4 regions of the Streptomyces sp. NPDC001415 genome follow, and region 4 is predicted to be linked to each of the others. Evidence: riboswitches for the same ligand, from Rfam matches in the RefSeq annotation. Region 4 holds a riboswitch; each other region holds the start of a gene.
The links. Region 4 has a riboswitch for cobalamin ahead of ACWC2B_RS04095 (ABC transporter substrate-binding protein). Riboswitches for the same ligand answer to the same signal wherever they lie in the genome.

Region 1 (5,332 bases), on a different contig from region 4:
CACCGAGGAGGAGCAGTTCCACTAGGCGCTCCGCCGGGTGCGCCAACCACACAGACAGGTGAGGGCCGAGCAACTCCGCTCCGCTCCGGCCCTCACCGCAGTTCCACAGGGCCGCCGTCCAAAACCCTCCGCGGCCAGGAAGGGAGCAGTCATGACCACCAGCATCCAGCGCGTGGGCGTCGTCGGCGGTGGCCAGATGGGGGCCGGGATCGCCGAGGTGTGCGCTCGCGCCGGGCTCGACACCGTCGTGTGCGAGGCCGACGCCCCCGCCGCCCGACGCGCCCGCGAGCGCATCGCCGACTCCCTCCAACACGCCGTGCAGCGCGGCAAGTTGGGCCGCTCCGAGGCCGAGAGCGCGCAGTGGCGGCTCGCGTTCACCACGCGCCTCACCGACCTCGCCGACCGGCAACTCGTCGTCGAAGCGGTCGTGGAGGACCCGGTCGTCAAGGCGGAGGTGTTCACCGCCCTCGACAAGATCGTCGAGGACTCCGAGGCCGTCCTGGCCACCAACACCTCCTCCGTTCCCGTCATGCGGCTCGGCCGGGCCACCAACCGGGCCGACCGCGTGCTCGGGCTGCACTTCTTCAACCCCGTGCCCGTCATGCCGCTGGTGGAGATCGTCACGTCCCTGCACACCAGCGCCCAGACCGCCGCGACGGCCGAGGAGTTCGCCCGGCTCACTCTCGGCAAGACCGTGATCCGCTCGAAGGACCGGGCCGGGTTCGTGGTCAACGCCCTGCTCATCCCCTACGTGCTGGCCGCGGTGCGCATGGCGGAATCCGGCTTCGCCAGTGCCGCCGACGTGGACGCCGGCATGGAGCTGGGCTGCGCCCACCCGATGGGCCCGCTCAAACTCGCCGACCTGATCGGCCTGGACACCGTCGCCTCCATCGCCGAGTCCCTGTACGAAGAGTTCAAGGAACCGCTGTACGCCCCGCCCCCACTGCTGCACCGCATGGTCGAGGCGGGCCTGCTGGGGCGGAAGACGGGCCGGGGGTTCCACACCTACGACCGGGGTTGAGGGGCTCCGGGTGCTGCCGGGCTGAGTGGCCCCGGCAGCCGTGGGCGCGGGGTGGCCTGGGAGGGTCGCCCCGCGTCCGGTCGGTCGGAGTCTGTGTGTGAACTCCGTCCGGATCGGCGTCCGGCGTGCCGCACCTCACCGTGCGGTATGCGCGAACGTGGTTCCCGGGACGCGGGTCGAGCGCATAGGCTGCCCGTGCAGCTGGTTCGCCCCGTCCGCCAGGCGGGATGCGTCGTAAGAGGGAACCCGGTGGGAATCCGGGACTGCCCCGCAGCGGTGAGCGGGAACGACCGCCGTCATACGCACTGGGCCCGGCCGGGTCTGGGAAGCGACGGCCAGTAGATGCCTCGGACAGCATGAGGCGTGCCCGCGAGTCCGAAGACCTGCCACTGCCCGCGTGCGACCGATCGCGCGCGGAGATCCCGGCGACCTCTAGGGCGGGTCGGCGTACGCACCAGCGGCAACGGCCTACACACCGTGGCCCAGGTCCGTCGTCCTTTCGCGCCTTCGTCCCGTTCCGGGGTCCGTTCCACCGAAGAGCTCGCGAAGGAGAGTCTCGTGACCACCAAGTCCGCAGCCGCGGCAGCACGCGCCACCCTGTACGGCTACCCCCGCCAAGGCCCGAACCGGGAACTGAAGAAGGCGATCGAGGGCTATTGGAAGGGCCGTGTCAGCGCCCCCGGACTCCGCCGGACCGCCGCCGAACTGCGGGCGGCCACCTGGCGGCGGCTCGCCGAGACGGGCCTCCACGAGGTGCCGACCGGCGACTTCTCGTACTACGACCACGTCCTCGACACCAGTGTCATGGTGGGCGCCGTCCCCGAACGCCACCGCGGGGCCTTCGCGGCCGACGAGCTGGACGGCTACTTCGCCATGGCGCGCGGCACCCAGGACGTGGCACCCCTTGAGATGACGAAATGGTTCGACACGAACTACCACTATCTGGTGCCGGAGTTGGGGCCGGACACCGCCTTTGCCGCCGACTCCGCCAAGCAGGTCGGCGAGTTGAAGGAGGCCCTCGCGCTCGGGCTCACCGCGCGCCCCGTGCTCGTGGGGCCTGTGACCTATTTGCTGCTCGCCAAACCCGCGCCCGGCGTGGCCGCCGACTTCGAGCCGCTCACCCTGCTCGACCGGCTGCTGCCGGTGTACGCGCGAGTGCTGGCCGATCTGCGGGCGGCCGGAGCCGAGTGGGTACAGCTGGACGAGCCCGCGCTCGTCCAGGACCGCACCCCCGCCGAACTGAACGCCGTCACCCGCGCCTACAGCGAGCTCGGCGCGCTCACCGGTCGCCCGAAGTTGCTCGTCGCCTCGTACTTCGACCGGCTCGGAGAAGCCCTGCCCGTCCTGGCCAAGGCACCGGTCGACGGGCTCGCCCTGGACTTCACCGGCCCCGCGGCCGCCAACCTCGACGACCTCGCCGCGGTCGGCGGGCTGCCCGGCAAGCGGCTCGTCGCGGGGGTCGTGGACGGGCGCAACGTGTGGATCAACGATCTGGAGAGTTCGCTCGCCACCCTGGCCACGCTGCTCGGCCTCGCCGACCGCGTCGACGTGGCCGCCTCCTGCTCACTGCTCCACGTCCCGCTCGACGCGGCCGCCGAACACGGCATCGAGCCGCAGATCGCGCGCTGGCTCGCCTTCGCCCGACAGAAGACGGCGGAGGTCGTCACGCTGGCCCGCGGCCTGTCCCGCGGCACCGGGGCGATCGCGGCCGAACTGGCTGCCAACCGGGCCGACTTGGCCTCCCGCGCCGGTTCGGCCATCACCCGCGACCCGGCCGTACGCGCCCGGACCTCCGCGATCACCGAGGCCGACGCCCGCCGCGCCCAGCCGTATGCCGAACGTGCCGTCGCCCAGCGCGCCCACCTGCGCCTGCCGCCCCTGCCCACGACGACGATCGGCTCGTTCCCGCAGACCGGTGAACTCCGCACCGCCCGCGCCGACCTGCGCGCCGGACGCATCGGTACGGACGCGTACGAGGAGCGCATCGAGGCCGAGATCCGCGAGGTGGTCTCCTTCCAGGAGAAGACCGGCATCGACGTCCTGGTGCACGGCGAGCCCGAACGCAATGACATGGTCCAGTACTTCGCCGAACAGCTCACCGGCTACCTGGCCACGCAGCACGGCTGGGTCCAGTCGTACGGCACTCGCTATGTGCGCCCGCCGGTCCTGGCCGGCGACATCTCCCGGCCCGAGCCGATGACGGTCCGCTGGACGGCGTACGCCCAGTCGCTCACCGACCGACCGGTCAAGGGCATGCTCACCGGGCCGGTCACCATGCTCGCCTGGTCCTTCGTGCGCGACGACCAGCCGCTCGCCGACACCGCCCGACAGGTCGCCCTGGCCCTGCGCGACGAGGTCGACGACCTTGAAACGTGCGGCACTTCGGTCATCCAGGTCGACGAGCCGGCCCTGCGCGAGACCCTGCCGCTGCGGGCGGCCGACCGCCCCGCGTACCTTGCCTGGGCGACGGAGGCGTTCCGGCTGACGACCGGCGGAGTACGGCCGGACACCCAGATCCACACCCACATGTGCTACGCCGAGTTCGGCGAGATCCTCGCCGCCATCGACGACCTGGACGCGGACGTGATCAGCCTGGAGGCGGCCCGCTCCCACATGCGGGTCGCGGACGAGCTGGCCGCGGCGGGCTATCCGCGCGAGGTGGGTCCCGGGGTGTACGACATCCACTCCCCCCGCGTCCCGCCCGAGGCGGAGACCGCGCACCTCATCACCCGGGCCCTGCGCTCCGTACCGGCCGAACGGCTGTGGATCAACCCCGACTGCGGTCTGAAGACCCGCGGTTGGGCAGAGGTCCGCCCGGCCCTCGAACGCATGACGGCGGCGGCCCGGCAGGCCCGTCAGCAGTTGCCCGCCGCGCACTGAAAGGCCCTGTGACGTGGACACCCTCACCGATGGCCCGGCCCACAAGGCACCGGCCGACTCGGGCGTGACCCTCGCCCACATCATGAGCGAGCACGACACCAACCTGTACGGCACCATCCACGGCGGCGTCATCATGAAACTCATCGACGACGCCGCCGCGGCGGCCGCCGGACGGCATGCGGGCGGCCCCGCCGTGACCGTCTCGGTGGACCGGATGACGTTCCTCCTGCCCGTCCACGCCGGCGATCTGGTGAGTGTGCGGGCGTGCGTGGAGTACGCGGGCCGCACCTCGATGGACGTCGGCGTGCGGGCGACCGCCGAGCGGTGGAACGCCTCGGGCCCCACCGCCGAAGTGGCCACCGCCCGCCTGACGTTCGTCGCCATCGGCGAGAACGGCAGCCCCCGTCCCGTACCGGAGCTGCGCCCGGTCACGGCCGAGGACCACCAGCGCCATCTGCACGCCCTGCAACGCCGCGCCGGGCGCGCGCGGCAACGCACGGCCGCGAGCTGAGCGTGGGGCGGGGCGCCGACGGCCCGGCGCCCCGCCCGGGCCCGCAGCTGCCCACGCTACGGGCCCCTCACGTACGCTCGCGCGGCTCAGCCGATGGCTACCGAAAGCCCACCGCCGATGGCGCGCGGGTTGGCGGCCGTGCCCTCGGTGCTCAGCAGCACGACCACCGAGCAGGGGCCGAGCCCCAGCGTCGCACGGCGTTCGTCAGAGCCCGCGCCCATGAGCACCGCGCGCAGGCCGGCGAGCGACGCGGCCCCGCACGGGCCGGAGGAGACGCCGAGGTCCGCGAGGCGGGCGGCCGCGCGGGTGGATTCCGCGTCGGGGATGGCGACGGCTGCGTCCAGGCCGCCCCGCAGGTAGGGCCAGGCGATGCTGGACGGGGTGCCGCAGTTCAGTCCCGCCATCGTGGTGTCGCCGGTGCTGATGCTGAGGGGCGCGCCGAGCGAGAGGCTGTCCAGGACGCAGGACGCGGCCTCCGGTTCCACCGACAGCAGCGCAGGGGCGCGCTCGGACGGACGGCTGCGGTAGTGGGTGACCACGGCTTGCGCCAGCGACCCCACACCCACGGGCACGGCGACGAGGCCGGGCCCCTCGGTGACCCCCTCGGCCGTCAATTGCTCGTCGATCTCGGTGCAGAGGGTGGAGTAGCCCTCGACGATCCAGCCCGGGATCCGCTCGTAGCCCGGCCAGGCGGTGTCCTGGACCAGGACCGAGTCCGCCCCGGCACTCGCCTCGGCCGCCAGGCGCACGGCCTCGTCGTAGGGTCCCGCGACCTCGGTGACCTGCGCCCGCTCGGCGGCGATGGCGGACACCGCACGCGGGTGCACGCCTCGCGGCACGAAGACGTGGGCTCGCTGTCCGAGCAGGCGCGCCATGCGGGCCACCGCGCGGCCGTGGTTGCCGTCGGTGGCGGTCACCAG
Region 2 (5,332 bases), on a different contig from region 4:
GTACGACGGGCCGCCGCCCACTCCGGCGCGGCGGAGGTCGTCGACGGGCTGCGCAGCGGGCTCGACACTCTGCTCGCGCGGGAGTGGTTCGGGGGTGTGGAGCTGTCCGGCGGGCAGTGGCAGCGGATCGCGATCGCGCGGGCCTTCCACCGTCCGGCCGGGCTGCTCGTGATGGACGAGCCGACGAGCGCGCTCGACGCCCGCGCCGAGCACCGCATCTTCATGGGGCTCCGGGCGGTCGCCCGCGACCGGGCGGTGGTTCTGGTGACCCACCGGCTCGCGAACGTCGCCGTCGCGGACCGCATCGTCGTCCTCGACCGGGGCCGGGTCATCCAGGAGGGCACCTTCGCCCAACTCGTCGCCGCCGACGGCCTGTTCAGGGAGTTGTGGACGCTGCAGAACGACCGGGGAGTGCCGGGGCCGCGTGAGGGTGCGTAAACGCACCAGGGCCCGGGCAAAAGGCCGGCCCCTCAGGCGCCCGGGCCCGCCGCCCACTTCTGCTCGACCTTGCCGAGGCGCCAGTACGCCAGCGCCGCCGCCCACACCACCACGAACAGGCCGACGATCACGAAGCCGACGTTGTCCAGGTTCAGGTCCGCGATCCAGCCGCTGACCGGGTCGGTGAGGTCGAGCTTTTCGTGCAGGACGCCGACGAGTTCTATGGTGCCGATGAAGAAGGCCACCGCGATGGACAGGCCGGTGATGGTGAGGTTGTAGTAGACCTTGCGGACCGGGTTCGAGAACGCCCACTGGTAGGCGAAGTTCATGAACGTGCCGTCCAGCGTGTCGAAGAGGCTCATCCCGGCCGCGAACAGCAGCGGCAGGCACAGGATCGCGTACCAGGGCAGTCCGGCGGCGGCGCCCGTGCCGGCCATCACCATCAGGGTGACCTCGGTCGCGGTGTCGAAGCCGAGGCCGAAGAGGAAGCCGAGCGGGAACATCTGGCCGGGCCGGGATATCGACCTGGTGAAGCGGCCCAGGATGCGGTTCATGAAGCCCCGCGAGTCCAGGTGCGCTTCGAGCTCCTTCTCGTCGTACGCACCCGCGCGCATCGCCCGGAACACCTTCAGGATGCCGAACAGGGCCACCAGGTTGAGCGCCGCGATGAGGTAGAGGAAGGAGCCGGAAGCCGTGGTTCCTACCACGCCCATCACCTGGTGGGTGGTGGATTCCTCGTTCATCAGGGTGCCCGCGAGCTGGGCGCCGCCCGCCACCAGCGCCGTGAGGACCACGACCACGCTGGAGTGGCCGAGCGCGAACCAGAAGCCGACGGACACGGGCCGCTTGCCGTCGGCCATCAGCTTGCGGGTGGTGTTGTCGATGGCCGCGATGTGGTCGGCGTCGAAGGCGTGCCGCATGCCGAGGGTGTACGCGGTGATGCCGAGGCCTATGCCGTACGTCTTGGTGCCGACCGCGTAGTGCTCGGGGGCCACCAGGAGGAACAGCACGCCGAAGGCGACGACGTGGAGGGCGGCTATCACCGCGAGCAGGACGGCGGTGCGGACGGTGTCCTCGCGCCGCCAGTGGAAGGACGGCGCGGCGGGGGCGCCCGTCTCGGGGGACGTGCGAACGGGCAGGGTCATGCGGGTCACGCTCCAGCACCTCGTGGATCACTTCGTGAGATGCCGCGGCCGGTCTCCTGGCTGACGGGTGGGTGCCTTGGTCCCGGCCTTCCCGGGCAGGTGGATCCTGGCCAGTGGCGTCGCGAGGGGACTGCGACTCCCCGGAACCCGGGGAACCCGATCACAGTGGCGAGGGCCGCTCCGGTTTCGCACCGGTCTTCCCGAACACCACGGCCAGGCCACCCTAGACGCCGCGGAGTTGCCTGCCCAGCTGCACACCTGTGCAGGTATCGAAGATCACACGGGGCCTCGGGGCGTGGCCCTGCGAGGATGTCCGGCATGCATCTCGTCCCCGCCGAACGCGCAGGCCACCGCACCATCGACGGCCACCGGGTCTGCGACGCCATCGCGGCGATCGGCGACCCGGGCCGGGTGCGGGCCTGGGCCGACCGGTTCTCGCTGCTCGCCGACCCCAACCGGCTTTCGCTGCTGCTCGCCCTGCACCGGGCGGGCCCCCTCGCCGTCTCCGATCTGGCGGTGGCGACGGGCATGCGGGACCCGGCCGTCTCGCAGGCCCTGCGGCTGCTGCGGGCGGCCGGGGCGGTCGCGGGTGAGAAGGAGGGCCGGGTCGTGCGCTACCGGGTGGTCGACGAGGCGACCGCCCGCCTCCTCGACGAGTACGGGGCGGAGTAGGGGGCGGACGTACGGAGTTGGGGCTCCGGCCAGGATTCGCCGGACACCCTGGCGCCGACCGGGGTCACGCCTGCGGCCTCCCGAAGGCGTGACCCGGGCCGTGGTGCGGGGCTCAGCGCCCGTCGTAGATCAGCGCGCGCACCATCCGGCAGGTCGTCTCCGACGGCGGGTGCACTCCGATGAGCGCGGCCACGGTGCGTATCTTCCGGTCGGGCGCCTGCTCCGGCCGGTACACCCCCGTGTCGAGCAGGGCGATGGCCAGGCGCATGGCCTTCAGACGCCGGTTGTGGGACTCGTACCACACGCGCGGACGCCCGGCGGGCAGCGGCACCTTGTGAAGGGGCTGGAGGGACAACTGTTTCGGGGCGTGCGAGGTGAGTACGGCAGCGGTCATGGGCATCCTCCTGGGCAGTCGGGAACCCTCACTTACTGCCTCAATTTTACTGGGGGGCACTGACAATCGGCCCTGGCCAGCCGGGCTTTGGGGGTGGATCGCGGGTACCCTGGCGGCCATGGAGATCTGGATCAACCCGGCCTGTTCGAAGTGCCGCAGCGCGATCGACCTGCTGGACGCGGAGGGCGCCGAGTACACGGTGCGCCGCTACCTCGAAGACGTGCCCTCGCCCGACGAGATCCGGACCGTGCTCGACCGGCTCGGTCTCGAACCCTGGGACATCACGCGCACGCAGGAGACCGCCGCGAAGGAGCTGGGCCTCAAGGACTGGCCTCGTGACGCCGACTCCCGCGACCGGTGGGTTTCCGCGCTCGCCGAGCACCCCAAGCTGATCCAGCGGCCGATCATCACGGCGGAGGACGGGACGGCGCTGGTCGCCCGGACCGACGAGGCGGTTCGGGACGCACTGTCCCGCTGACCCCGCTCGCGCCAACCCCGGTCGCCCTAACCCCTGTCACCCCGGTCGAGCTGCTCCTCCGCGTCCGCCAGCAGCTCCGTCACCCGCGCCCCGAACCGTACGTCGCAAGGGTGCGGCACCCCCGTGCGGGCCGCGTCCAGCAGGGCGTCGATCGCCCCCGCGAACGCGTCCAGGGCGCCGCCCCAGCCCGGCATGACCGCCCGCCCCGCCTCGCCCAGCACCGAGACCTCGACGCCCGCGGCCGCCGGCGGTGCGGTGAAGCTCAGGTCTGCGGTGCTGGAGGCGCCCGAGGCGTGCCGCAGGATCAGGTGGGCGGTGTCGCCGGGGCCCGCCGCGGCCGTCAGCGCGGTCACCTCGCCGAGCACCCCGGTCAGTACGGCGAGTGCGTGCGGGCCGACGTCCCAGAGCGCGCCCTTCTCACCCCGCCAGGGCGAGGCGGCGTACGGGCCGCGCTCGGCGCCCGGGGTGAACAGCGACCCGTACCACTGGGCGCGTCCGCTGAACCAGCCGTCCACGGCGGCCTGTTGGGCCACCCACGCCGCGGTCTCCTTCGCGAAGCGCAGCGTGAAGAAGACGACGGAGGCGACCCGGGCGCGCTCGGCCGCCTCGGCCAACTCGCGGGCGACGGCCACACTCGTCGCGACCGGCTTGTCCAGGAGCAGGTGGCAGCCCGCCTCCGCCGCCCTTATCGCGAGCGGCGCCTGGACGTCCGGCGGCAGCGCGAAGGCGAGGGCGTCGCAGTCCGCGAACAGCGCGTCGGCGTCCTCGTACACCGCGACCCCGTGCTCCCCCGCGAGGACGGCCGCGGCCTCGGGCCGGCGCCCCCACACGCCCACGAAGTCGACGCCGGGGTGCGTGGCGAGCGCGGGAGCGTGGGTGGCCGCGGCCCAGGGGCCGGTGCCGAGGAGGCCGATACGGATGGTGGTGCTGCCGGTCCGGTTCATGGGGCCAGTCTGCCCGGAACGGCGCACACGGGCTCAAGGCGGACGGCCCACCCCCGGTATACGAGGCAGCCGCAGGGCAGGGTACGACCGGCTCCCTGGGAGGAACCGCCGAGACTCGCGGCGCCCCACTCGGAGGAACCCCACAGGCAAGGGCTTCCCTGAGCGCCTCGGGAGCCCCAGGTAACACCGGGTTCACAAACGGGCAACGGACGGGAAATGCCGGGGTGTGAGGCTCCGGGCATACAGCAGCGCCGCAGCGTGGCAGCGCGCAGGCACCCCGCAGCTCCCGCAAAGGATGGCTTCCGTGACGTACAAGGCCGAGTACATCTGGATCGACGGCACCGAGCCGACCGCCAAGCTCCGTTCCAAGACGAAGATCATGGCCGGTTCGCCCGTCGCCGTCTCCGAGCTGCCCGTCTGGGGCTTCGACGGGTCCAGCACCAACCAGGCCGAGGGCCACGCATCGGACCGCGTCCTGAAGCCGGTGTTCTCCTGCCCGGACCCGATCCGCGGCGGCGAGAACGTCCTCGTCCTGTGCGAGGTCCTGAACATCGACGGCACGCCGCACGAGTCCAACACGCGTGCCCTGCTGCGTCCGGTCGCCGAGCAGTTCGCGGCGCAGGAGCCGATCTTCGGCATCGAACAGGAGTACACCTTCTTCGACGGCGACCGCCCGCTCGGCTTCCCCGTCGGCGGCTTCCCGGCCGCACAGGGCGGCTACTACTGCGGCGTCGGCGCGGACGAGATCTTCGGCCGCGAGATCGTCGAGAAGCACCTCGACAACTGCCTCGACGCGGGCCTCGGCATCTCCGGCATCAACGCCGAAGTCATGCCGGGACAGTGGGAGTTCCAGGTCGGCCCGCTCTCCCCGCTTGAGGTCTCCGACCAGCTGTGGATCGCCCGCTGGCTGCTGTACCGCACCGCCGAGGACTTCAACGTCTCCGCGACGCTCGACCCGAAGCCGGTCAAGGGCGACTGGAACGGCGCGGGCGCCCACACCAACTTCTCCACCAAGGCCATGCGTGAGGGCTACGACGCGATCATCACCGCGTGCGAGGCGCTCGGCGAGGGCTCCAAGCCCATGGACCACGTCAAGAACTACGGCGCCGGCATCGACGACCGCCTGACCGGTCTGCACGAGACCGCCCCCTGGGACCAGTACAAGTACGGCGTCTCGGACCGCGGCGCCTCGGTGCGCATCCCGTGGCAGGTCGAGGTGGACCAGAAGGGCTACATCGAGGACCGCCGCCCCAACGCCAAC
Region 3 (5,332 bases), on a different contig from region 4:
TGCCAGGCGTCGGCGACCTGGTCGCGGGCGTGCTCGCTGATCAGCGGCCCGCACACGGTCGCCGGGTCGGCCGGGTCTCCCACCGGGGTGGCTCGCAGCGCCTCGGAGAGGGCCTCCCGCAACGGGTCGAGGGCGGCGCCGACCGCGATCACGCGGCTGGTGGCGGTGCACTTCTGGCCCGCGTACCCGGCGATCGCGGCGGCGATGTGGGTGGCGGCCTGCCCGATGTCGGCGTCCGGAAGGACGATCGCCGCGTTCAGGCCGCCCATCTCCGCCTGGACGGGGATGCCCCGCGCGGTGGCGGCCCGCGCGACCGCCTGGCCCACGGTGGTCGAGCCGGTGAAGGACACGATGTCGGCGGCGTGGATCAGCGCGTTGCCCTCGGTGGCACCGCCGGGCAGCACGGTGAACACCCCCTTGGGCAGCGCCTGTTGGACGATCTCCGCCAGGCGCTGGGCGCACGCCGTGGCTTCGGGGGCGGGCTTGAGTACGACGGCGTTGCCGGTCGCCAGGGCGGGAGCGGACTTCCAGCTCGGGATGGCGAAGGGGAAGTTCCAGGGTGTGACCAGCCCGGCCACCCCGTACGGGCGTCGGCGGGTCAGCAGCAGCCCCGCTCCCGTGGCGGGCTCGTGGACGGCGCCGGTCGGCTCGTACGGAGCCTGGGCGTAGTACCGCCAGATCGCGACGGTCCGGGCGACTTCGGCGCGCGCCTCGGTGAGCGGCTTGCCCACCTCGCGCACGGCGAGGGCCGCCAGTTCGTCGGCGGCCGCCTCGACGGCGGCGGCGACCGATCCGAGCGCCGCCGAGCGGGCGGCCGCCCCGCCGGACAGCCAGCCGGTCTGGGCGGCGCGGGCCCGCTCCACGGCGTCCACCGCGGCGAGCGCGCCGGGGGCCGGAATCCGGACGAGCACGTCCGTGGGGTCGGCCGGGTTGCGGGAGGTGAGGAGGGAGACGGCGGTGGTCATGGGAGGGGGCCTCCGGGGGGAAGGGGGAGGGGTCGGCCGGGGAACGGGTCAACGGTGGCCGGCGGCGGTGGCCTTCTCGGTGGCCTCGCGCACCCCGGCCTCGATCTCCCCGGCCAGCGGTAGGCGCGGCGGGCGCACGGGCCCGCCGCGGCGGCCGACGAGGTCCATCGACAGCTTGATGGACTGCACGAACTCGGTCTTGGAGTCCCAACGCAGCAGCGGGTGCAGGGACTTGTAGAGCGGCAGCGCGGTGTGAAGGTCACCGGCGACGGCCGCGTGGTAGAGCTCGGCGCAGGTGGCCGGGAAGGCGTTGGGATATCCGGCGATCCAGCCCACCGCCCCGGCCGTCGCGAGTTCGAGCAGGACGTCGTCGGCGCCGATCAACAGGTCGAGATCCGGGGCCAGTTCGCCGATCTCGTACCCTCTGCGCACATCGCCGCTGAACTCCTTGACGGCGACGATGCTGCCGTCCTGGTGCAGCCGGGCGAGGAGCGCGGGGGTGAGGTCGACCTTCGTGTCGATGGGGTTGTTGTACGCCACGACCGGCACTCCGGCCTTGGCGACCTCGGCGTAGTGGGCGCGGACCGCCGGGGCGTCGGCGCGGTAGGCGTTGGGCGGCAGCAGGAGGACCGAGCCGCAGCCCGCCTCGCCCGCCTGCTCGGCCCAGCGGCGCGACTCGGCGCTCCCGTAGGCCGCGACACCAGGCATCACCCGCGCGCCGTCGCCCGCCGCGTCGACGGCGACGCGGACCACTTGGGCACGCTCTTCGGCGGTGAGGGTCTGGTACTCGCCGAGCGAACCGTTGGGCACGACACCGTCGCAGCCGTTGTCGATCAGCCAACGGACGTGCTCGGCGTACGCGTCGTAGTCGACGGACAGGTCGTCGCGCAGGGGCAGCGCGGTGGCGACCATGATGCCGCGCCAGGGGCGGGTGACGTTCCAAGCGGTGGCGGTCATGTACGGAAGCCTCTCTATGGCATGTGACATTTTACTGGGTTTTGCCAGGCGCCCCGACTGGCGCCCGCAGGCCCACCCGGAGCCGGTGCGGCAGTTCCCGTGAGGGCATCAGTAATATTTCACATTGCACTAGACCTGCCAAGGGTCGACCCCAACTACCCCTTGCCGCCTAGGACTTGGTGACCCGAATCCGGGCCCATATGCCCGCATAGCGCAACAGACGGGGCCCGGCGCCGGGTTTGTGCCCCGGACGCCGAGCCCCATTTCAGCGAACTGCGTTACGCGATTCCCTGTTGTTACGCGATTCCCTGTTGATCAGTGACGGTCGTTCAGTCGCAGGAGGAACCGACGCCGTCGAACTGGGCACCTGGATTGCCCTCACCGTTGAGCGCATTGCCGAGCAGGCCGTTCAGGATCCCGACCTGGCCGAGGATGTCGACGTTCAGGTCGTGGCTCTTGCAGTAGGAGCCATGGCCGTGGTGGCCACCCCTGCCTTCTGCGCCTTGGGCGGTGGCGGTGCCGGTGGCTATGAAGCTCATGCTCCCGAGCATGGCGGCCGCGACAGCGGCCTTGTAGAGCTTGCGCATTGCTCCTCCTTAGGTCAGTGGAGCGCATCACCAAAAGATCCACTTTGCGCTCAATTTGGAGGCTAATCCGATATCTCCCGCAGCGCTCACCGAGGCTGCCATTCGGGTACCTGAGGCTCAATCAGCCGTGTGGAGACCTGCGACACCCCTCGCCACGAGCCCCCGGATACCGACCGCGTGAAGCATGCTGCAAGCCAAAGCCTGACAACTCGGAACCACCTACGTGAGGCATCCCTTCATGAGCCTGAGCATCCGCAACCAGATCGCCGGCACCGTCACCGCCGTCACCCCCGGCGAGGTCATGGCGACCGTCAGGGTCCGTCTCGACGGCGGCCAGGACATCACCGCCGCGATCACCCTGGAGGCCGTCAAGGAGCTCGGTCTCGCCGAGGGCTCCGCGGTCAAGACCCTGATCAAGTCCACCGAGGTCGCGCTGGCCACCGGTCCGGTGGCGGGCCTGTCCATCCGCAACCAGATCCCGGGCACGATCACGGACGTCGCCACGGGCGGCGCCATGGCCTCCGTCAAGCTCGACGTCCAGGGCGGCCGGCTCACCGCCGCCATCACCAAGGACGCCGTCGCCGACCTGAACCTGGCCGCCGGCACCTCCGTCGTCGCCCTGATCAAGTCGACCGAGATCTCCCTCGCCGCCGCCTGACCCCCGAACGCGACCCTCACCCGCCTCAGAGCCTGTGTCTGAACCCCGCCCGGGTCCGGACGGGGTTCAGACACAAGCTCTCAGAGCGGCCGGCCCACCCCCACGTTCCAGCGCCCCGCCCGGCCGCTCAGCTCCGTCGCCGTCAGCGGCGCGACGTCGATGCGCCAGAACGCCGACTCCGGCGCGCCCAGCGCCCGCAGCACCAGAGCCCGTACGATCTCGGGCTCCACCACCGCGAGCGTGCGACCGCCCTCGGCGAAGGCCCCGTCCAGCCAGGTCCCCGCCCGCGCGCACAACTCCCGTACGGATTCGCCGCCGTGCGGGGCCGAACCCGGGTCCGTCAGCCAGGCGCCCACCGCGTCCGGCTCGGCCTCGCTCACCTCGGCCAGGGCTCGGCCCCGCCAGCGGCCCACGTCCAGACCGGCCAGCTCCGCAACGACACGGGGCTCCCCGCCGAACGCCTCCGCCGTCTCCCGACAGCGAACGGTCGGCGAGGTCAGCGACCGGTCCGCGGCGGGCAGGCCGGCCGCCGCCGACCTCGCCCGGGCAAGACCCGACGCCTCCAGCGGACCGCCGTCCTCGAAACGCGCCTCCCGCAGCGCCCTGCTGAACGCAGGCGAGATCAACATCACCCGGGTGGTCATCGCACTCCTCGACAAGCCGACAGCATTCAGCGGTAATCCGGCACAAACAGCCTGTTATCAGGGGCGTTCGGCCGGTCCGCGCGCCCCCGCCCCCGCCGTGCGCCCTTGGCCGGTTCTCCGCTTCGCGCTACCGTCTCGTCGTTGATGACGACGGCAGGACGGAAGCCGGTGAGAATCCGGCACGGTCGCGCCACTGTATGCCCAGCACCATCCACCTCCCTCGGGAGTGGGGAACGCCGAGCAAGTCAGACCCGTAGCCGTCGTCGTGTGCACCACCAAGATGGGACGCGAGTTCCCCCAGGAGGTTCTGCCATGGCGCAGTCCGTAGCCCAGCCGACCAGCATGCCCACCGCCGTACCCGCAAAGCTGCCGATCGGCGCGATCGCCCCCTGGGCGGCCTTCTTCGGCATCCTGATGCTGGTCCTGCTCTACTTCATCGGCGCCGAACAGGGCGCCACCTCTCTCCTCTCCGGCGAGAACGTGCACGAATGGGTGCACGACGGCCGTCACCTGCTCGGCTTCCCCTGCCACTGACCGGCAGCGGACCCGACCTCATGAATTCCGCAACCGTACGGGGCCTCCTCGTGCGCGGCATGCTCGCCGGCCTGGCCGCCGGGCTGCTCGCGCTCGCCGTCGCGTACTTCCTCGGCGAGCCGCGGGTGGACGCGGCCATCGCCTACGAGGACGCCCACACCCACGAACACGGCATGGAAGCCGTCAGCCGCACGATGCAGTCCACCGGCGGCCTGGCCACCGGCGTGCTCGTCTACGGTGTCGCCTTCGGCGGCATCGCGGCGCTCGCCTTCTGCTTCGCGCTCGGCAGGATCGGCCGCTTCGGCCCGCGGGCGACGGCGCTGCTGCTGTCGTCGGCCGCACTGATCGCGGTCTACGTGGTGCCGTTCCTGAAGTACCCGGCGAACCCGCCGTCCGTCGGCGAACCCGACACCATCGGCAAACGCACCCTGCTGTACTTCCTGATGATGGCGCTCGGCGTGCTGCTGTCCATCGCCACCGTGATCCTCGGCAAGCGCCTCGCGCCGCGCCTGGGGAACTGGAACGCCACCATCGCCGCCGGCGCGTTCTTCGCGCTGGTCATCGGCTTGGCCTACGCCTTCCTTCCGGCCGTCAACGAGGTCCCCAAGGACTTCTCCGCCACGCTGCTCTGGCAGTTCCGCCTCGCGGCGCTCGCCATCCAGCTCACCCTGTGGACCACCTTCGGGCTGGTCTTCGGCCACCTGGCGGACCGGGTCCTCGCACCCCGCCCGGCAGCCGCCGACACCAACGCGGTCAAGCACACAACTCCCGTACCGCACTAGGCAGTTGAGCGATTCGGCAGCCGAGCTGTCGAGCTGTGAGAAGGGCCCGCCGGGAAGTATCCGGCGGGCCCTTCCGCATGTGCCGCGGGCGCCGGCGGCCCGGGGGTTCAGACGCAGGCTCTCAGAGCCTGTGTCTGAACCCCGTCCGGATCAGGCCGGGGCGTCTGGTGCGTGCGATCGCAAGGCGCCGGAGCGTCCTCGATGG
Region 4 (5,332 bases):
CCAGCTGCAAGGCGGAGGAGGGCGGCGACGCGATGGGGGTCTCCCCTGTTCGAGCGGAGCCGAGAACTTGGGGGAGTCGGCAACCGACGACAACGCCGTGGGGGTCCCCCTGGCCCATTAGGCCTTGGGGGAGGGCGTGCCAGGGCCGCGCGTCCGAGACAAGATCCGCAGGACAGGCCCTAGGGGCCCGTTTGTGCGATGACCCGTCCCGGGTGGCAGCATGGAGGCCGAGGATGTGATGTCCGAGGGGTGACCCCCGGACCCCGGCAGGCTGTAATTCCCGGGGCCAGCCCCGGACCCCCGGCAGAAGAGACGAAGGTCGCCCAGAGCCGTGAGCGTTGCCCCCGTAGAGATCGAACGCCCCGAGTCGGCGGAGTCGAGCCTGCCCGTCGCCGAACCCGATGTGCCCTGGGTGACGCTCGTCCACAACGATCCCGTCAACCTGATGAGCTACGTGCAGTACGTCTTCCAGACCTACTTCGGCTACTCGAAGGACAAGGCCCACAAGCTGATGCTCGACGTGCACCACAAGGGACGGGCCGTGGTCTCCAGCGGCAGCCGCGAGGAGATGGAACGGGACGTGCAGGCGATGCACGGCTACGGCCTGTGGGCGACGCTCACCCAGGACCGCGGCTGATGGCCGGGCACTTCGAGGCCCTGCCCCGCGGCGGCGCGGCCGTCGCGCTCGACGAGGTCGAGATCGCCATCCTGCGCTCGCTCGCCGTCCAGCTGCTCGAACTCATCGGGCCCGGCGATGAACCGGAAAAGGACGCGGACCCGCTGGCCGCCCTGTTCGCCGAGGGCCCGAGCGAGCCGCCCGCCGACCCCGCGCTCGCCCGCCTCTTCCCCGAGGCGTACGCGAGCGAGGAGAGCGATGAACTGCGCGCCAAATCAGCCGAGTTCAGGCGCTTCACCGAGAACGACCTGCGCGCGCGCAAGCGCGCCGACGCCCTCGCGGTCGTGCACGGGCTCGACGCGCTGAGCCCCAAGGGCGACGGCGGGGCCGTCCTCAAGCTGACCGCCGAGGACTCCCGGCACTGGCTGGGCGCGCTCAACGACCTGCGCCTGACCATCGCCACCCGCCTCGACATCACCGACGAGGACGAGAGCGGCGAGCTGTACCAGCTGCCCGACGACGACCCGCGCAAGCCGATGGTGATGGCTTATCTGTGGCTGGGTGTGCTGCAGGAAACACTCATCGAAACGCTCATGCCCTGACCGAGCGACCAGCAGATGGCCGTTCGCTCAGCGGACGCTCAAATCCGTATAACGATCCCGTCACCACATCGACCTGCTTTGTCATATTGACGCCCCTTTGTCCACTTCTTCCTGTGGGGTGCGCCACAGTGGCCGATAGGGATCACCCATAAGGCCGTGATAAATCTTCACGACCACCCGGGGACGCCACCCATGTCTCCCGGGGGCGCTTCGACCGGCTGACCGCCGGTGGCACTCCATCCACATCCGGGGGGATCAGGACCTGATCCGCCGCTTCGTGACCGAGGCGGGCGGGTCAGCATGGAGAAAGGCGCACCACCATGACCTCAGCGCAGGTCGACCAGCACGACGACCGTCCTGCCGGCAATGAGGCCGCGGGGACCGCCCACAGTCCGAGCGAGGGCTCGGGCGAGGGATACCAGCGGGGCCTCGGGGCCCGGCAGATCCAGATGATCGCGATCGGCGGTGCCATCGGCACCGGCCTCTTCCTCGGCGCGGGCAAGGCCATCTCGAAGGCCGGCCCCAGCCTCATCCTGGCCTACGCCATCGCGGGCCTGGTCATCTTCTTCATCATGCGCGCCCTCGGCGAGCTGCTCATGTACCGCCCGGTGTCGGGCTCCTTCTCGGAGTACGCCCGGGAGTTCGTCGGCCCGTTCTGGGGCTTCGTCACCGGCTGGACGTACTGGCTCTTCTGGGTCGTCACCGGCATCACCGAAGTCACCGCGGCCGCCCAGTACATGGCCTTCTGGACCCACAGCGACGTCCCGCAATGGCTGTACGCGCTGGTCTTCACGCTCATCCTGTACGCCGTGAACCTCATCTCCGTGAAGCTCTTCGGCGAGCTGGAGTTCTGGTTCTCCATGGTCAAGGTGACCGCCATCGTCGGCATGATCCTGATCTGCGCCGGCATCCTCACCGTCGGCTTCTCCGACGCCGCGGACACCGCCACCGTCGCCAACCTCTGGAACGACCGCGGGTTCTTCCCCAAGGGCATCGGCGGCACGCTGATGACCCTGCAGATCGTCATGTTCGCCTTCCTCGCCGTCGAGCTGGTCGGTGTGACCGCGGGCGAGTCCAAGGACCCCGAGAAGACCCTGCCCAAGGCCATCAACACCGTGCCGTGGCGCATCGCCGTCTTCTACATCGGCGCCCTGATCATGATCCTCTCGGTCGTCCCGTGGCACGAGTTCCAGCCGGGCGTCAGCCCCTTCGTCGCCGCCTTCGAGAAGATGGGCCTCGGCGTCGGCGCCGCCATCGTCAACTTCGTCGTGCTGACCGCCGCGCTCTCCTCCTGCAACTCGGGCATGTACTCCACCGGCCGCATGCTGCGCGACCTCGCGCTCAACGGCCAGGGCCCCAAGGTCTTCACCAAGCTGACCAAGAGCGGCACCCCGCTGGTCGGCACCACCGTCTCCGCCGCGCTCATGCTGGTCGGCGTGTGGATCAACTACGTGGCACCCGGCAAGGCCTTCGACTACGTGGTCTCCTTCGCCACCATCTCCGGCATGTGGGCCTGGATCATGATCCTGGTCTGTCAGATCCGCTACCGCCGCCTGTCGGACGCCGGCGCCCTGCCGCAGTCCAGCTTCCGCGCCCCCGGCGCCCCGTACACCAGCTGGTTCGCGCTGATCTTCATCTTCATGGTCATCGTGATGATGGGCATCGACAAGGACTCCCGCGTCTCGCTGTACTGCGCACCGCTGTGGGGCCTGATCCTCGGCGTCTCCTACCTGGTCCTGAAGGCCAAGAACCCGGAGAACAAGGCGTTCGAGAAGCGCAACTGAGTCTCTGACCAGCACGTTCTCACCATGCGGGCCGTTTCGTATCGCACCTCGATACGGAACGGCCCGTCTGCTTATCCTTGCCGACATGCTGACCATCACCCAGGCCCTGTACGACCAGCTCGTGGCGCACGCCCGCGCCGACCACCCCGACGAGGCGTGCGGTGTGGTCGCGGGCCCGGCGGGCTCCGGCCGCGCCGAGCGCTTCATCCCCATGCTGAACGCGGCCCGCTCGCCCACGTTCTACGAGTTCGACTCGCAGGACCTGCTGAAGCTGTACCGCGAGATGGACGACCGCGACGAGGAGCCGGTGATCGTCTACCACTCCCACACGGCGACCGAGGCCTACCCCTCACGCACCGACGTGTCGTACGCGAACGAGCCCGGCGCGCACTACGTCCTCGTCTCGACGGCGGACACGGACGGCGCGGGGGAGTTCCAGTTCCGCTCGTACCGGATCGTGGACGGCGTGATCACGGAGGAAGACGTCAAGGTCGTCGAGGCGTACTGACCGGCGCAGGAGCCGCACCGCCACACACCAAAGGCGCACCGGCCCGTACTATCTGTACGCAATCTTGATCATTCGGGCGGCAGGACCCAGGAAGCCGGTGTGAATCCGGCACGGTCCCGCCACTGTGACCGGCGCCGCGGAAGACCCGCGGCGCCGGAAGCCAGGAACTGACCTGCCGCCTTCTCCCGACAACAGGGGACGTGGATCCCCTCGGAGGAGCTCAGCCATGCTCTGGCGCCGCGCGGCCCTGGCCGCCGCCCTGCTGTTCCCGCTCGCCGCGTGCACGACACGGGCGCAGCCCGAGGCCGCCGGCGGTTCGGCCCCCGGCTTCCCGTACACGGTCACCAACTGTGGGGTGACGACGACGTTCACCGCGCCGCCGAAGCGGGCGGTGACGATGAACCAGCACGCCACGGAGGTCATGCTGGAGCTTGGCCTCGCCAACTCCCTTGCCGGAACCGCCTACTTGGACGACAAGGTCCTCCCGAAGTACGAGGCGGCCTACCGCACGGTGCCGGTCCTCGCGGCCGAATACCCCTCCTACGAAAAGCTCCTGTCGGCCGCCCCCGACTACGTGTACGGCGGCTACGCGTCCGCCTTCGCCGCGAACGAGGGCCGGGGGCGCGAGGCCCTGGCCAAGAGCGGCATCAGGTCCCGCCTGAACGTGGAGAACTGCCCCAAGGGCGCCTCGACGACGATGAACGAGGTGTACGAGGAGGTCCGCGAGGTGGGCCGGACGTTCGGGGTGCCCGAGCGGGCGGAGACGTGGGTGAAGGCCGCCGAGGCCACGAACGCGCGGACGGCCGCGGCACACAAGGGCGCGGCCCCGCTCCCGGTCTTCGTCTACGACAGCGGGGACAAGACGGCGTTCACCGTGGGCGGCAAGGGCATCGGCAACGACATCGTCACCCGGGCGGGCGGCCGCAACGTCTTCGCGGACGACCTCAAGGACAAGTCGTTCGGCGACGCGAGCTGGGAGAACGTGGTGGCCCGCGCACCCGAGCTGATCCTGATCCTGGACTACGGCGGCACGAGCGCGGACGCCAAGAAACAACGCCTGCGCGCCGACCCGGCACTGGCCTCCGTCCCCGCCGTCAAGAACAACCGCTTCGCGGTCCTGCCCCTGTCCGACATGGTGACGGGCGTCAGAGCGCCGGACGCGGTGGCCAAGCTGGCGGGGCAGCTGAGGGCGGGAGAGTGAACGGCGTGACCCCGCGCCGGCGGTACCCCCTCGTCATCGGGGTGCTCACGACCGTGCTGGTCGCCGCGGCCATCGCCGGGCTCGCGCTCGGCTCGGTGCGGATACCGCCCCGCCAGGTTCTTGAGATCGTCACCGGCTCGGCGGAGCCGGGCCCGTACCGGACCATCGTGCTCGACGTGCGGCTGCCCCGCGTCGTACTCGGGGCCGTCGTCGGGGCCGGGCTCGCCGTCATCGGCACCGTGCTCCAGGCCCTCGTGCGCAACCCGCTCGCCGACCCCTTCCTGCTCGGGGTGTCCAGCGGGGCGAGCGCCGGGGCCGTCGCCGTGATCGTGCTCGGGGTGGGGGCCGGGGCGGCCACCACCGTCACGCTGCCCGCCGCCGCCTTCGCGGGGGCACTCGCCGCACTCGTCCTCGTGTACACCCTGGCCAGACGCGGCGGCTCCATGACGGGCGGCCGCCTGGTCCTCGCCGGGGTCGCCGTCTCCTACGTCCTGTCCGCGCTGACCAGCCTGATCCTGGTCACCTCGGCCAGCGCCGAACACGTAACCGAAGTCCTGCACTGGACGCTCGGCGGACTCGGCGGCGCCCGCTGGGACATGCTCGCCCTGCCCGCCGCCGCCC

Region 1: it holds a riboswitch for cobalamin, as region 4 does, so the genes downstream of both, metE (5-methyltetrahydropteroyltriglutamate--homocysteine S-methyltransferase) here and ACWC2B_RS04095 (ABC transporter substrate-binding protein) in region 4, are expected to answer to the same signal.
Region 2: it holds a riboswitch for cobalamin, as region 4 does, so the genes downstream of both, ACWC2B_RS00310 (HoxN/HupN/NixA family nickel/cobalt transporter) here and ACWC2B_RS04095 (ABC transporter substrate-binding protein) in region 4, are expected to answer to the same signal.
Region 3: it holds a riboswitch for cobalamin, as region 4 does, so the genes downstream of both, ACWC2B_RS33670 (CbtB domain-containing protein) here and ACWC2B_RS04095 (ABC transporter substrate-binding protein) in region 4, are expected to answer to the same signal.

What each region holds. Positions count from the first base shown of each region.
Region 1 covers NZ_JBSFIE010000014.1:25,943-31,274, reverse strand. The annotation lists gene aceA (isocitrate lyase) at 1-25, shown strand, start outside; gene ACWC2B_RS20110 (3-hydroxybutyryl-CoA dehydrogenase) at 152-1,021, shown strand; cobalamin riboswitch at 1,206-1,426, shown strand; gene metE (5-methyltetrahydropteroyltriglutamate--homocysteine S-methyltransferase) at 1,580-3,901, shown strand; gene ACWC2B_RS20100 (acyl-CoA thioesterase) at 3,915-4,412, shown strand; gene ACWC2B_RS20095 (diaminopropionate ammonia-lyase) at 4,499-5,332, opposite strand, start outside.
Region 2 covers NZ_JBSFIE010000001.1:69,000-74,331, forward strand. The annotation lists gene ACWC2B_RS00305 (ABC transporter ATP-binding protein) at 1-438, shown strand, start outside; gene ACWC2B_RS00310 (HoxN/HupN/NixA family nickel/cobalt transporter) at 471-1,583, opposite strand; cobalamin riboswitch at 1,613-1,810, opposite strand; gene ACWC2B_RS00315 (ArsR/SmtB family transcription factor) at 1,902-2,255, shown strand; gene ACWC2B_RS00320 (hypothetical protein) at 2,368-2,649, opposite strand; gene ACWC2B_RS00325 (arsenate reductase family protein) at 2,768-3,127, shown strand; gene ACWC2B_RS00330 (Gfo/Idh/MocA family protein) at 3,154-4,071, opposite strand; gene glnII (glutamine synthetase) at 4,376-5,332, shown strand, end outside.
Region 3 covers NZ_JBSFIE010000042.1:14-5,345, reverse strand. The annotation lists gene ACWC2B_RS33695 (aldehyde dehydrogenase family protein) at 1-965, opposite strand, end outside; gene ACWC2B_RS33690 (dihydrodipicolinate synthase family protein) at 1,014-1,922, opposite strand; gene ACWC2B_RS33685 (hypothetical protein) at 2,252-2,509, opposite strand; gene ACWC2B_RS33680 (TOBE domain-containing protein) at 2,748-3,167, shown strand; gene ACWC2B_RS33675 (histidine phosphatase family protein) at 3,248-3,811, opposite strand; cobalamin riboswitch at 3,927-4,086, shown strand; gene ACWC2B_RS33670 (CbtB domain-containing protein) at 4,124-4,345, shown strand; gene ACWC2B_RS33665 (CbtA family protein) at 4,366-5,127, shown strand.
Region 4 covers NZ_JBSFIE010000002.1:413,748-419,079, reverse strand. The annotation lists gene clpS (ATP-dependent Clp protease adapter ClpS) at 332-637, shown strand; gene ACWC2B_RS04110 (DUF2017 domain-containing protein) at 637-1,218, shown strand; gene ACWC2B_RS04105 (amino acid permease) at 1,539-3,002, shown strand; gene ACWC2B_RS04100 (Mov34/MPN/PAD-1 family protein) at 3,088-3,510, shown strand; cobalamin riboswitch at 3,575-3,700, shown strand; gene ACWC2B_RS04095 (ABC transporter substrate-binding protein) at 3,737-4,711, shown strand; gene ACWC2B_RS04090 (FecCD family ABC transporter permease) at 4,708-5,332, shown strand, end outside.